Regions from separate parts of the Bacillus stercoris genome, predicted to be linked through region 1. Evidence: riboswitches for the same ligand, from Rfam matches in the RefSeq annotation. Region 1 holds a riboswitch; each other region holds the start of a gene.
The links. Region 1 has a riboswitch for S-adenosylmethionine ahead of mtnW (2,3-diketo-5-methylthiopentyl-1-phosphate enolase). Riboswitches for the same ligand answer to the same signal wherever they lie in the genome.
Positions count from the first base shown of each region.

Region 1 (3,692 bases):
TATACAAAAAAGTCCATCCCTCCGCTTATGACATAAAACGGAATCTCATTCTCATTGATAAACGCTACAAATTCCCGAAAGCCTTCCCTGATTTTTGCATCTTCCAATACAAAACTTGTAATTTCTTCTTTTAAACGGCTGGGCAGAAGGCCGAACATCCGCCCGACACCTTCCTTGATCGACAGCTTTTTGGAAAGTACGCCGTCTTTTAATGCCACCCACTCCGGCGGAGCGAATGTTTTCATGATATTTATAATGTTGTCGTTCATCGTGATGGTTCCGTCAAAATCACATATAATCAAAGGTTTTCGAGTCGTCATACGGCTTCAGCCTTTCCCCATTTGTCTAGCGCAAGCTTAAGATCCTTGCATTGTTCGGCTTTTTCATCAATCGGCTGGGCTTCTAAGACCGCATCAATTATGGCTCTGAACGCACGCCCCCCGCCTTGGGCACCGTTTGGATGTCCATGTACGCCTCCTCCGGCGTTAATGATATGATCTATGCCGAAATCACGCATTAATAGCGGAACCATGCCGGGGTGAATGCCTGCTGACGGAACGGCAAATGTTTGGTTAAAAGCATCCTCTCTCACACATTCTTCATGAATGGCCAGCGCATCAGCTCTTGGCAGCGCAACCGAACCATATGGAGACGGAAAGAGGCTGAAGTCAGCACCGCAATATCGGTTTAATTTCCCGAGTAAAAGTGCATGAGAAAATCCGTAAAACGGAGAAGATGTAAAGGCCCCGCTGACCGCTGGATGCGCCATAATCGGAATTGCGATTTCAGGATCTTCCGCAAGGCTTTGCATAACGTCCAAGCCGTAAGCGAAGACATTAAACAAAAGCGCATCAGCCCCCAATTCGGCAGCACGTCTCGCTTTGTCTTTCAGATCAGCCGTGCGTCCAGTCAAATTCACCGCATACAGCGTTTTATGTCCGGTTTGCTCATACGTTTCTTTTAATATTTGCTTTCCTTCTGTAATTCTTGTTTCAAAAGGCGCTAGACCTGTCTCAAAGAAAATTTCATCGTCTTTAATCAAGTCAACTCCGCCAAGCGCCTGCTGTCGAAGCTGTTCTTTAATATCACTCAGGTCCCTTCCGATTACACCTTTAAATATGCTCATTAACAGCGGTCTTTCAAACTCTCCCAGCAGCTTCCGGATGCCGTATACGCCAAACTTTGGTCCCGGAAGTACACGCTTAAATGCTTCAGAGAAGTGAAGATCGATTAATTTGATTTTTCCGTCCAAGGACAGCTTGCCAAACACTGTTGTCAGCAAAGCCGGAATATCCTGAGAGAAATTGATTTCAGGATAGGCAATTGTGATGACGGCTTGTTTTTCTGATACAGAAGATCCCTCTCTCTCCTCAACATTTATCACCCGCCCCTTGTGCTTTTGCATTTGCTCCTGCTTTACAAGGGGGAGATCAGTCCAGGAACCTACTGTCAATCCTGTTGCAATTTGTTCTGCTTTCTTCTCTGTATCAGCTCCCGGTTCTGTTAGGAGATATGTTGCTAATAACTCACTCATGCCAGAGCTCCTTTCATTTCATCCATAACAAAAAACCTCTTCAAACTGCAATCGCGTCTGAAGAGGTTTCGTTTCTCGTCCGAATCTTATCTCTCAGCCGCTAGCTGCAAGAATTAGCACCGTGCTTTATAAGTCGGTTGCCGGGCTTCATCGGGCTCGTCCCTCTGCCTGCTCTTGATAAGAAAATATAGATTTTATAAATTATTTTGAATTATCCCATCGTTATAGGCTCTTGTCAATGGTTTTTTGGGTAAACAGGTTTAGTTTGCCAATTCGATAAGCGGCTTCCTTGAGCCTTTCTTCACTTGTTAAAAGTCCGACTCTGACGTAGCCCTCTCCGTATTCACCGAAGCCGTTTCCAGCCGCAACCGCCACATTCGCTTTTTCCAGCAAAAGGTCTGAGAACTTCTCAGAAGTATAGCCTTCAGGTACAGGCAGCCATGCAAAAAATGACCCTGCTGGAGCTGTCACATCCCAGCCAATTTCACGGCATGCAGCAATCCAAGCGTTTCGCCTGCTCTCATATCGGGCATTTTGCTCTGCCACACACCTCTGATCAGCTAACAGTGCCTCTGCTGCAGCCTCCTGAGTCGCTCTGAAAAGACTGACAAACATATGGTCTTGATAAAGATTGATTGCTTCAATGACCGAAGCGTTTCCGACGGCAAAGCCAACCCGCCATCCTGCCATGTTATACGTTTTTGACAGCGTGTAAATTTCAATTCCAATATCCTTTGCACCTTCAGTCTGCAAAAAGCTTAAAGGCTTACAGCCGTCAAATCCTACAGCGCCGTAAGCAAAATCATGAACGACGCAGATTCCGTTTTCTTTTGCAAAGCTCACGGTTTCTTCAAAGAATTTAGAGGTAGCAACAGCTCCGGTCGGATTATTCGGATAATTTAAATACATCAATTTCGCTTGTTCTCTCACCTGAGCGGGGATGCTGCTGTAATCGGGAAGAAACGCCCTGTCCTTTACGAGCGGCATCATTTCCATCTTCGCTTTCGCGAGTGTGACACCAGACCAGTAATCAGGGTAGCCCGGATCGGGAACTAAGATCGTATCACCGGGATTCAACAAGCATTGCGGGAGCTCGACAAGACCGGCTTTTCCGCCGAATAAAACAGCGACTTCGGTTTCCGGATCCAGATCAATGCCGTACTCTCTTTTGTAAAATGCAGCAGCCGCTGACTTTAGGCTGTATGAGCCGCGAAAAGATGAATATTTATGATTCTCAGGATCAGCAACAGCTCGTTTCATTTCCTCGACGATATGTTCCGGTGTCGGCTGATCTGGATTTCCCTGTCCTAGATTGATAACGTCGTGTCCCTCTGCGAGCTTTCGGTTCACTTTCTGCACCAGGGAAGCGAAGAATTGTTTAGGCAATTCCTTTAATACATGAGACTGTTCAAATTTCATCTATTCTCACCTTCTAAAAAAATCTTGAAATGATAGTCCATCATCATATATGGTTAAATGAAAAAAGTAAAGAAAAATTTGGGGTGTTAAAAAGATGAAATGGGCGATATCTTGTCTTCAATTTGATATTTCATATGGTAAACCTTCGGAAAATATAAAAAAGGCTGAATTTTTGATCGAAAAAGAAAGCAAACATGCTGATGTTCTTGTTCTGCCTGAATTATGGACGACCGGATATGATCTGGCCAATCTTGATGAACTCGCTGATGAAGACGGCCATTTTGTTCAGAGCTGGCTGAAGAAAACGGCAAAAAAACATGGAGTTCATCTTGTTGCCGGATCGGTCGCTGTCAGAAAGGATTCTGATGTTTATAATACAATGTACATCGCGGATAAGGAAGGGCAAATCATTAAAGAGTACAGAAAAGCCCATCTTTTTCAGCTGATGGATGAGCATTTGTATTTATCAGCCGGTTCCGAAGATGGATGCTTTGAGCTTGACGGCGTCAAAAGCGCAGGATTGATCTGCTATGATATCCGTTTTCCGGAGTGGATCAGAAAACATACGACAAAAGGTGCCAACGTGCTGTTTATTTCCGCGGAATGGCCTCTCCCCCGCCTTGATCATTGGAGAAGCCTGCTTATTGCCCGTGCCATTGAAAATCAATGCTTTGTCGCAGCCTGCAATTGCACTGGTTCAAATCCGGATAATGAATTTGCAGGCCATAGCCTGATTATT
Region 1 covers NZ_CP121861.1:2,916,562-2,920,253, forward strand. Annotated here, with positions in the region: gene mtnX (2-hydroxy-3-keto-5-methylthiopentenyl-1-phosphate phosphatase) at 1-320, opposite strand, end outside; gene mtnW (2,3-diketo-5-methylthiopentyl-1-phosphate enolase) at 317-1,534, opposite strand; SAM riboswitch class I at 1,618-1,718, opposite strand; gene mtnE (methionine-glutamine aminotransferase) at 1,757-2,953, opposite strand; gene QA442_RS15175 (carbon-nitrogen family hydrolase) at 3,048-3,692, shown strand, end outside.

Region 2 (3,692 bases), 1.7 Mb from region 1:
TCTTGTGTAAGAAAGCTTCATTCGTTCGCCAGTGCCATAGCCGCCCCCGGTCCAGCCGGTATTGACCAAGAAAACGTCTGCGCCGTGTTCATCGATCTTTTTGCCGAGCATTTCAGCATAGACGTGAGCAGGAAGCGGCAGGAACGGTGAGCCGAAGCAAGTGGAGAACGTCGTTTCAGGTGACGTCACACCTCGTTCAGTTCCGGCAAGCTTGCTCGTGTAACCGCTCAAGAAATGATACATCGCCTGTTCCTTCGTCAGTTTGCTGATCGGCGGCAGGACTCCGAAGGCATCAGCCGTCAAAAATACAATTGCAGACGGATGGCCTGCCATGCTTGGAGTCACGATGTTATCAATCATATGGATCGGGTAAGCTGCCCGCGTGTTTTCAGTATAGAAGGAATCATCATAATTGGCTTCACGTGTGTCTTCATCAACAACGACATTCTCGAGAACTGATCCGAAACGGATTGCGTTAAAGATCTGAGGTTCCTTCTCCTCGCTTAAGTGAATGCACTTAGCGTAGCATCCGCCTTCGATATTAAAGACGCCTGTATCAGACCAGCCATGTTCATCGTCACCGATCAGCTTGCGGTCAGCATCGGCTGAAAGAGTGGTCTTTCCTGTTCCTGACAGTCCGAAGAAAAGGGCGACATCACCTTTTTCACCGACATTGGCGGAGCAGTGCATGGATAAAATATCTCTTTCAGGCAGCAGGAAATTCATAATGGAGAAAATGGACTTCTTCATTTCTCCGGCATACTCTGTTCCCCCGATTAAAATCGTCCGTTTTTCGAAAGAGACAATAATAAACGTTTCGGAATGAGTGCCGTCTGTTTTTGGGTCCGCTTTGAAATGCGGAGCAGAAAGAATGGTGAACGGCTGCTCAACTGTTTTCTTATCATTGCCTTCCGGACGGATGAACAGCTGCCGCGCAAATAAATTGTGCCATGCGAACTCATTTACGACAGTGATCGGCAGCCTGTATTTCTCGTCTGCTCCCGCAAATCCTTCGAAAACAAACAGCTCATCTCGCTGTTTCAGGTAGCTGACAACTTTCGTATAAAGTCGATCAAACGCTTCTTCTGAAATCGGCTGATTCACCGGGCCCCAATCGATCTTATTTTTCGTGCTTTCTTCCTCCACGATGAATTTATCTTTAGGTGAACGTCCTGTGTAAGCGCCTGTTGTCGCGCGAACAGCACCCGTGGATGTTAAAATGCCTTCGTTTCGGGAGAGTACTTTTTCTGTTAGCTGTGCTGCTGATAAATTATGACGCACATTTGGACTTGTTAATAAGGCTTGTAAATCAGCGGTCAAATCAACTGAGTTCATATGAAACCTTCCTTTATCGTTTTTTGTGTTTTGCTAATTGTGAATTAGTATAACATATATTTTCAAATAGTCTATACTATTTATCATTTTTTGTGTGTGCATTTCCATTGTTTTCCCTCAATATAGGTGCCTATTTCTTCTGAATCATATTGACATTGCAAACCCTTTTACGATAAGATATTTCATTGAGCGGATACTCTTATCCCGAGCTGGCGGAGGGACAGGCCCTATGAAGCCCAGCAACCGGTTTCTCTGTTATTTATTATGTTGAACTGAGTGAGACAACCAAGGTGCTAACCTGTTGCAAGGTTGTATGATTCCTTGAGCGATAAGAGTGAAAGGCACAAAGACCAAACCCTTTCCTCGATGGAAAAGGTTTTTTTATTTCATAAATATGCCAATTAACATTCTCTAATATAACGTTACATTGTATAAGAGGGAGCGAGTTCCGTATCATATATGCAAGGTCTATCGGGAGACCTTGTGCAGGAGGAAGCAAATCATGAGTAAAAATCGTCGTTTATTTACATCAGAATCTGTTACGGAGGGGCATCCAGATAAAATCTGTGACCAGATTTCTGACAGCATTTTAGATGAAATTTTAAAGAAAGACCCTAACGCGCGTGTTGCTTGTGAAACATCTGTGACAACTGGTTTGGTTCTTGTCAGCGGAGAGATCACAACATCTACGTATGTTGACATTCCAAAAACAGTGCGCCAAACCATTAAAGAAATCGGATACACACGTGCGAAATACGGATTTGATGCGGAAACTTGTGCGGTTTTAACATCAATTGATGAGCAGTCTGCTGATATCGCAATGGGTGTAGACCAAGCGCTTGAAGCCCGTGAAGGCACAATGAGCGAAGAAGAAATTGAAGCGATCGGTGCTGGTGACCAAGGTTTAATGTTCGGTTATGCGTGCAACGAAACGAAAGAGCTTATGCCTCTTCCAATTTCACTTGCTCATAAATTAGCCCGCCGCCTAAGTGAAGTCCGTAAAGAAGATATTCTTCCGTACCTTCGCCCTGACGGCAAAACACAGGTAACGGTTGAGTACGATGAAAATAACAAGCCTGTCCGCATTGACGCGATTGTTATTTCAACTCAGCATCACCCTGAAATTACACTTGAGCAAATTCAGCGTAACATTAAAGAACATGTCATCAATCCGGTTGTTCCTAAAGAGCTGATTGATGAAGAAACAAAATATTTCATCAACCCAACAGGACGTTTCGTAATCGGAGGCCCTCAAGGGGATGCGGGACTTACAGGACGCAAAATCATCGTTGATACGTACGGCGGCTATGCACGCCACGGCGGAGGCGCGTTCTCAGGAAAGGATGCGACGAAGGTAGACCGTTCTGCGGCTTATGCAGCAAGATACGTTGCGAAAAACATCGTTGCGGCTGAGCTTGCTGATTCTTGCGAAGTACAGCTTGCTTACGCGATTGGTGTTGCACAGCCTGTGTCAATCTCAATCAACACGTTCGGTTCCGGAAAAGCTTCTGAGGAAAAACTGATTGAAGTTGTCCGCAATAACTTTGATTTACGACCTGCCGGCATTATCAAAATGCTTGATTTACGCCGTCCGATCTACAAACAAACTGCTGCGTACGGCCACTTTGGACGTCACGATGTTGACCTTCCATGGGAGCGTACAGACAAAGCGGAGCAGCTGCGTAAAGAAGCGTTAGGAGAATAATTTTATAGCCGCTTACTGGTTAAGCGGCTTTCCTTTTTTATCGTTGTATTCATGTTTATTTTTTTACATAACTGTGAAACCAAATACTATTCACAGCGTCTATAAATAGGGGTTCAATGATGACAATTTTAATTATGGAGGCAATACTATGTGTGGATTTGTCGGGGTTTTTAACAAGCATCCGTTAGCTCAAACCGCTGATCAAGAAGAACTAATCAAACAAATGAACCAAATGATCGTTCACCGCGGTCCTGACAGTGATGGATATTTCCATGATGAGCACGTCGGATTCGGATTCAGACGTCTCAGCATTATTGATGTAGAAAATGGCGGACAGCCTTTATCATATGAAGATGAAACATATTGGATTATCTTTAACGGGGAAATCTATAACTATATTGAACTGAGAGAAGAGCTTGAAGCAAAGGGGTACACATTCAACACGGATTCGGACACAGAGGTTCTTCTTGCGACTTACCGTCATTATAAAGAAGAAGCGGCGTCCAAATTGCGCGGTATGTTTGCCTTTCTGATTTGGAATAAAAACGATCATGTGCTTTATGGAGCAAGAGATCCATTCGGCATTAAACCGTTGTACTACACAACGATCAATGATCAGGTTTATTTTGCCTCAGAGAGAAAAAGTTTAATG
Region 2 covers NZ_CP121861.1:1,265,963-1,269,654, forward strand. Annotated here, with positions in the region: gene pckA (phosphoenolpyruvate carboxykinase (ATP)) at 1-1,335, opposite strand, end outside; SAM riboswitch class I at 1,532-1,670, shown strand; gene metK (methionine adenosyltransferase) at 1,838-3,040, shown strand; gene asnB (asparagine synthase (glutamine-hydrolyzing)) at 3,189-3,692, shown strand, end outside.
Region 2: another riboswitch for S-adenosylmethionine. It lies ahead of metK (methionine adenosyltransferase); the one in region 1 lies ahead of mtnW (2,3-diketo-5-methylthiopentyl-1-phosphate enolase).

Region 3 (3,692 bases), 250 kb from region 1:
TCCGTTTTTCATTAAATGGCCCAGCGCGCGTTTAAAGGCGGCTTTGCTCATGTTAAAACGTTCTCTGATATCGTCAGGCTCGCTTTTGTCACTGTACGGCATGGCGCCGTTTCTCGTTCTCATGTACGTTAGAATGTACTCGGCATCAACAGACATTGCATCCTGTTTTCTTGGAAGCAGCGACAAGTTGACCGAACCGTCTTCTTTCACTTGAATCACCCGCCCTGTTACTCTTGAACCGAGTCTTGGCTCCTCTTTTCTTTCTGACGGGTGAATAAAACAGCGGATCCCATCATCCGTAATCACGAATGATCCCGATGCGATCAGCCTGTACACCGTACCTGTCAGCTCTTTATTCATCAGATCTTCTGAAGCGTCGGTAAACAGTTCGCTGATGATGTCTTCCGGCGCTGGTTTCGCAAACATGCGCCCCCGGTTCGTCACCTTCAGCATACAGTAAAGCTTGTCCCCTTTTTGCGGCCAGACATCTTCGTACGGCGGCAAATGCTCAGTTGCGACTAGCGCGTCCTTCGATAAACCGACATCAACGAAAACGCCCATATCTTCCACTTTATCCACCACTTCAACCCAGCCATATTCATCCGCGCTGATGACCGGAATTTTCATCGTGGCCGCAAGCCTTTCCTGCTGGTCGACGTATATAAAGACTTCTACTTCGTCTCTGTCCTCGATATCCTCAGTCATTTCACTGTTATGTAAGAGAATCGTATCTTCCCCATCGGTTAAAAAGTAACCGAAGTCGGTTTGGTGATCTATACTCAAGGTTAATTGCTGCCCTGGTCTCATGCTATCGTCCTTCCTGTTCCGCTTATTTTATACGGATTTTGTTAACATTTTTTCCAATCATCCCAAATTGATTCTTTGTTCTGTTGGAAGTTTCTCTTTATTCTACTATAATCAACACATAAGTTAAATGTTATGGAGGTTTTCATATGGCAAAAGAAAGTTCATTTGATATTGTATCAAAGGTCGAATTGCCTGAAGTGCAAAACGCGATCCAAATCGCACTGAAGGAAATCAGTACACGATATGACTTTAAAGGAAGCAAAAGCGATATTTCCTTAGATAAAGAGGAGCTGGTCCTCGTTTCCGATGACGAATTTAAATTAAGCCAGCTGAAGGATGTGCTGGTCAGCAAATTGATTAAACGCAACGTACCGACGAAAAACATTGATTACGGCAAGGTGGAAAATGCGTCAGGCGGAACGGTACGCCAGCGTGCAAAGCTTGTTCAAGGCATTGACAAAGACAACGCAAAAAAAATCAATACGATCATCAAAAACTCCGGACTGAAAGTGAAATCTCAGGTGCAGGATGATCAAGTGCGCATCACCGGAAAAAACAAAGATGACCTGCAGCAGATTATCTCAGCTGTGCGTGGAGCAGATCTGCCAATTGACGTTCAATTTATAAATTTCAGATAAATTTTCTGATTCCTATTGATTATTGTCTTTATTTTCGGTAAATTTGGAGAAAGGGAAAAACGCCAGGTATCTTACGGCACTTCCTGACACGAAAATTTCATATCCGTTCTTATCAAGAGAAGCAGAGGGACTGGCCCGACGAAGCTTCAGCAACCGGTGTAATGGCGATTAGCCATGACCAAGGTGCTAAATCCAGCAAGCTCGAACAGCTTGGAAGATAAGAAGAGACAAAATCACTGACAAAGTCTTCTTCTTAAGAGGACTTTTTTTATTTCTCTTTTTTCCTTGCTGATGTGAATAAAGGAGGCAGACAATGGGACTTTTAGAAGATTTGCAAAGACAGGTGTTAATCGGTGACGGCGCCATGGGGACGCTCCTCTACTCCTATGGCATTGACAGGTGTTTTGAGGAGCTCAATATTTCAAAGCCGGAGGAAATTCAGCGCATACATAAAGCGTACGTTGAAGCTGGAGCCAACATTATTCAAACGAATACGTACGGGGCCAACTATATTAAATTATCCAGACACGGTCTTGAGGATGACATCAAAAAAATGAATCAGGAGGCCGTAAAGATCGCGCGGGCTTCAGCAGGCGATGCATACGTGCTTGGAACGATGGGCGGCATACGCACATTTAATAAAAACGCGTACAGCCTTGACGAAATTAAGCGCAGCTTCCGCGAGCAGCTGTACCTGCTGCTGCATGAAGAGCCGGATGGCTTGCTGTTAGAAACGTATTATGATTTGGAAGAAGCCCGTGAAGTGCTGAAAATCGCGCGGAAAGAGACTGATCTTCCGATTATGCTCCATGTCTCCATGCACGAGCAAGGCGTATTGCAGGACGGAACGCCGCTTTCTGACGCATTGCGCTCGATTGCGGATCTCGGAGCTGATATTGTCGGCATTAACTGCCGCCTCGGCCCTTATCACATGATTGAAGCGCTCAGCGAAGTGCCGATTTTTGATGACGTGTTCTTATCCGTTTATCCAAACAGCAGCCTTCCTTCGCTTGAAGAGGGACGGCTCGTCTATGAAACAGACGACACGTATTTTCAAAACAGCGCATCAGAATTCCGTAAGCAGGGTGCGCGAATTATCGGCGGCTGCTGCGGCACCACGCCGAATCACATCCGTGCGATGGCGGAAGCAGTTGGCGGGGTGGCTCCGATTACGGAAAAAGAAGTCAAAACCCGGGCGAAAGAACTCATTTCTGTTCAGCACGAGCGAACCGAGCCCGGTCTGAATGAGATCGCGGCGGAAAAACGCTCTATTATCGTAGAACTGGATCCGCCGAAAAAACTGAGCTTTGACAAATTTCTATCGGCGGCCGCTGAATTAAAAGAAGCGGGAATTGATGCCCTGACACTCGCCGACAATTCTCTGGCGACCCCGCGGATCAGCAATGTTGCCTGCGGCGCCCTTGTCAAGCAGCAGCTCGATATGCGTTCCCTTGTCCATATTACGTGCCGCGACCGTAACATTATCGGCTTACAGTCACATTTAATGGGCCTCGATACGTTAGGGCTGAATGACGTGCTTGCTATTACAGGTGACCCTTCTAAAATCGGGGATTTTCCCGGTGCAACGTCTGTATATGATTTAACATCCTTTGATTTAATCAGGCTGATCAAACAATTCAATGAAGGTCTGTCTCTGTCTGGAAAACCGCTCGGCAAGAAAACGAATTTCTCAGTCGCCGCCGCATTTAATCCTAACGTCCGCCATCTGGATAAAGCAGTAAAACGGCTTGAGAAAAAAATAGATTGCGGCGCGGATTATTTTGTTTCTCAGCCTGTCTATTCCGAGCAGCAGCTTGTCGATATCCATAACGAAACAAAACATCTGAAGACACCGATCTATATCGGCATCATGCCGCTGACAAGCAGCCGGAATGCCGAATTCATCCACAATGAAATTCCCGGCATTAAGCTGTCTGATACGATTCGCGAAAAAATGGCCCGTGCCGGTGAAGATAAAGAAAAGCAAAAGGCGGAAGGCCTTGCAATTGCACGCTCCCTGCTGGATACGGCATGCGAGCTGTTTAACGGCATCTACTTGATAACGCCTTTCCTCAGATCTGACTTAACCGCTGAGCTCACTTCATATATTCAGCAAAAAGATGAGCAGCGCCAAAATATCTTGCATTAATCCCAAAAGACTGCCTGATCCAATCGGGCGGTCTTTTTCAACGAGATTCGTGTTACGATATAGACAAACAATCATGAGGAGGAACATTATGCTCGAAG
Region 3 covers NZ_CP121861.1:3,164,557-3,168,248, forward strand. Annotated here, with positions in the region: gene QA442_RS16550 (CvfB family protein) at 1-807, opposite strand, end outside; gene QA442_RS16555 (YajQ family cyclic di-GMP-binding protein) at 954-1,445, shown strand; SAM riboswitch class I at 1,552-1,669, shown strand; gene QA442_RS16560 (bifunctional homocysteine S-methyltransferase/methylenetetrahydrofolate reductase) at 1,759-3,594, shown strand; gene QA442_RS16565 (GNAT family N-acetyltransferase) at 3,683-3,692, shown strand, end outside.
Region 3: another riboswitch for S-adenosylmethionine. It lies ahead of QA442_RS16560 (bifunctional homocysteine S-methyltransferase/methylenetetrahydrofolate reductase); the one in region 1 lies ahead of mtnW (2,3-diketo-5-methylthiopentyl-1-phosphate enolase).

Region 4 (3,692 bases), 600 kb from region 1:
TGCTTCCATTCCTCATATAAAGCCAATTCTGTCTGACAGCTCTTCGGTTCGATCACCCGGACATTTGCTGACATCTCCTCCATTAATTGAAAGGTTTCATTACAAATGACTGCTGCACCAACGACAGATGCCTGATGATATCCCTCTTTGACATAGATTTTTTTCTGAAGAAGGTCAGCGATATATTGCGTGAGCGCTTTGCTTTGGAATCCCCCTCCACACACCCAAACATAGTCACGTTTAAACGGAGTAACCTCTGTTAAAATATCAAAGTTCCATTTGATTGAAAATGCGATCTCTTCTAGCGCTGCACGTACAAAATGTGCCCTCTTTAAATCTGCTGAAAGCGGAGTGTCAAAAAGAAAACCGCCTCTCGTTAATGCATTCTTTTCAGCTGATAAATAAGAGCCGAGAGCCGCTATACACGCATTGTTTTCTTTTGCTAGTGCAGAAATTTCCTCCTCCATTACGTCGTACGATTCATTCGGATAGAAAATCTGTTTTAATTTTTGATAATTCAGACCGGTAATTCCCGGATTCGTTTCCACTAGCCAATGCCCTTGATCTGTATGGCAGTTCAGCCAGGCTTTATGTTTTGTGTCGCCATGATCCGCAGTAATTTTGGTTATTGGCGTTGTTGTCCCTGATACGATGACAATGTCCTCAAGTCCAGCTCCGGTGCTTTTCACAGCTAGCTGTGTATCCCCGCCCCCGGTTATCACCTTAGCATTTATTGATAGACCTAATTCGGCTGCATATTCATTTGCTATTGTTCCAATTGCTGTTCCCGCTCTTACAAGAGGCGGAAGGAGAGATGGAGAAAAGCCGAATATGTCGCACATCTCTTCTGACCAAGTGTTATGCTTCACATCAAACAGCAGCGTTTCTGTTGCCTGCGATGGTTCATATGTTAGGATTCCGCTCAGTTGGTATGTCACCCAATCACTGATGCTTGTAAAGCTTGCAGTCTTTTCCCATAAAGAAGGCTGGCGCTGCTTCAAACCATAAAGCTTGAGTGCAGAAAAAAGCGCAGTTGGCAGACGGCCTGTACGGCTGTATATCTCTTCCCGATCGGGAATGCTCTCCTCCCACTCTCGGCCACGGTTATCTATGTTCGGCAGCCCGAGAAAAGAGTCACCGTTTTGATCGATCAGAACAATCCCCTGTCTTTGACTCGTCGATGTCAACCCAATGATGTCAATATCACGCGAACGGGATAGCGCACGTTTTGCCAACCTCATTACTTGCTTCCACAGTATCTGAGGGGAAAAATAACGGCTGTCCGGGTAAAGCGTCTCAGTGGAATACTCGATGTCCTCCCGTTCAACCGTTTGAACAATGCCTGAGACACTCACGACCGCTACCCTCGCATTGCCTGTGCCGATATCGAAAACGAGATAGCCTTTTTGTTTTTTCATTCTGTTAACCTCTTTTCTTTACCTCTGTTCCCAGTTTGTCTTTGTTATACAATGTCGGAATATTGGGAATTTTTTCAACCTTCCACTTTTTGAGGGCATCATTCATGATCGATACGTGATGATCCTCTACTTCAAAGGTTGCTCCAGCGAGATGCGGTGTTGCCAGAACATTAGGCAATGAGATCAATTCATAATCTGATTCCTCTGGAGGTTCATGATAAAAAACGTCTAGTACCGCACCTCTGATTTTATGTTCTTTTAATACAGATAAAAGATCTTCACGGTTTACGACAACTGCTCTTGAAGTATTGACGAAAATCGCACTCTCTTTCATCAAATCAAAATATTGCCGATCTATCAGTCCAAGTGTTTCCTCAGTACGAGGCAGATGGACAGAAACGATATCACTGTCTGAAAACACCGTTTTAAGAGCTGCTTTTTCATACAGCGGATGATCGTCTAGAATGTATGGATCGTAATACTTTATCTTACAGTCAAACGCAGTCAGCAGTTTTGCAATCCTTTGGCCAACCGCGCCGAACCCAATCATGCCAACCGTTTTTCCTGTTAGCTCATTTCCTTTAAATTTGACATAAGCCTGCAGGTAATCACTTTTCCACTTTCCATCCTTCAGCCATTGATTCGAGGCGCTGGTATGACGGAGAAAGGAAATCACATTTCCAATAAACATTTCGGCAACGGCTTGTGCATTCCGCCCTGGTGTATAAAAAACAGGTATACCCCTTTTTGAAGCAGCTGCCACATCCACATTGGAGGGCATTCCCCTGCAAACACCGACAAATGAAAGTTCGGGAACAGAAGCAAATACGCTGTCTGTTACCTGATCAAGCTCAGTAATCAAACCTGTCGCATTTGTTGCCTTTAGCAGCTGAATGAGTTCATCCTCCCGATATGCCCGGCCTTGTTCTTTCCAAGATTGATAAATAACTGAGCTAAACAAGTTTTCAAGCTCTTTTCGCCCTTCTTCGTTGTACGGCGCTGTAACCAAAACCGTCATGGTGCAAAACATCCTTTTCATCGTATTTTTTCATAAAAAAATCTCTTTCCGAAGATGGAAAGAGATTCATATATAGGCGCGCTCTGTTACAGGCAGACACCGGTATAAACCTTGCTTTCCTATCTTTCAAGCTGACGCTTGCTGGAATTGGCACAATAATGTTGCCGAGGTTTCATAGGGCCAGTCCCTCCACCTCTCTGGATAGAAAATGTTGAGTATGTAATTTTCAAAATAAAGAATACGTTTATCATAAAGAAGTCTCAGATTGATGTCAATCTCTTTTTTCAGAATTGACGTTATCATCCGAAATGTTATAATTCTTACAAAATATCTAACTAGAGAGGAACTGGGCCATGAAATCTTTTGCCACACAACAAAACGGCATTTTTAAATCCGTTTGCTCGCTGGACTGCCCGGATCAGTGCGGATTATTAGTACATAAAAAAGACGGAAAAATTGTGAAAGTGCAGGGAGATCCCGATCATCCTGTCACAGCTGGAAACATATGCAACAAAGTTCGAAACATGACGGAGCGCATCTATGATGAAAAGCGGCTGACTACACCGCTTAAACGGACAGGCGCGAAAGGCCAAGCGATATTTGAACCGATTTCCTGGGAAGAGGCGATTGATACGATCACCTCCCGCTGGAAGCAGCTGATTGATGAAGAGGGAGCTGAAAGCATACTTCCTTACAGCTTTTACGGAAATATGGGGAAATTGACAGCTGAAGGAATGGACCGCCGCTTTTTTTACCGCATGGGATCAAGCCAGCTTGAACGGACGATTTGCAGCAAAGCGGGATCTGAAGGCTATAAATATACAATGGGCATAAGCGCGGGAATCGATCCTGAGGAAACCATTCATACAAAACTATTTATTTTTTGGGGAATTAACGCTGTCAGCACAAACATGCACCAAATTACGATCGCCCAAAAAGCGCGAAAAAAAGGTGCCAAAATTGTCGTGATCGATGTACATAAAAATCAGACAGGGCGTCTTGCAGATTGGTTTATTCCAATAAAGCCGGGAACTGACAGCGCACTTGCCCTTGGCATCATGCACATTTTATTTAAAGAAAACCTTCACGATGAAGCATTCCTGTCTGAATACACGGTCGGCTACGACAAGCTCCGTGAACACGTGAAACAGTATAATCCGGAAAAGGTATCAATGATCACCGGGATCAGCACTGAAGATATTTATCAGCTGGCAAGAATGTATGGGAAAATCTCCCCTTCTTTTATCAGAATCGGA
Region 4 covers NZ_CP121861.1:2,317,200-2,320,891, reverse strand. Annotated here, with positions in the region: gene QA442_RS12535 (FGGY-family carbohydrate kinase) at 1-1,418, opposite strand, end outside; gene QA442_RS12530 (2-hydroxyacid dehydrogenase) at 1,423-2,457, opposite strand; SAM riboswitch class I at 2,553-2,644, opposite strand; gene QA442_RS12525 (molybdopterin oxidoreductase family protein) at 2,790-3,692, shown strand, end outside.
Region 4: another riboswitch for S-adenosylmethionine. It lies ahead of QA442_RS12530 (2-hydroxyacid dehydrogenase); the one in region 1 lies ahead of mtnW (2,3-diketo-5-methylthiopentyl-1-phosphate enolase).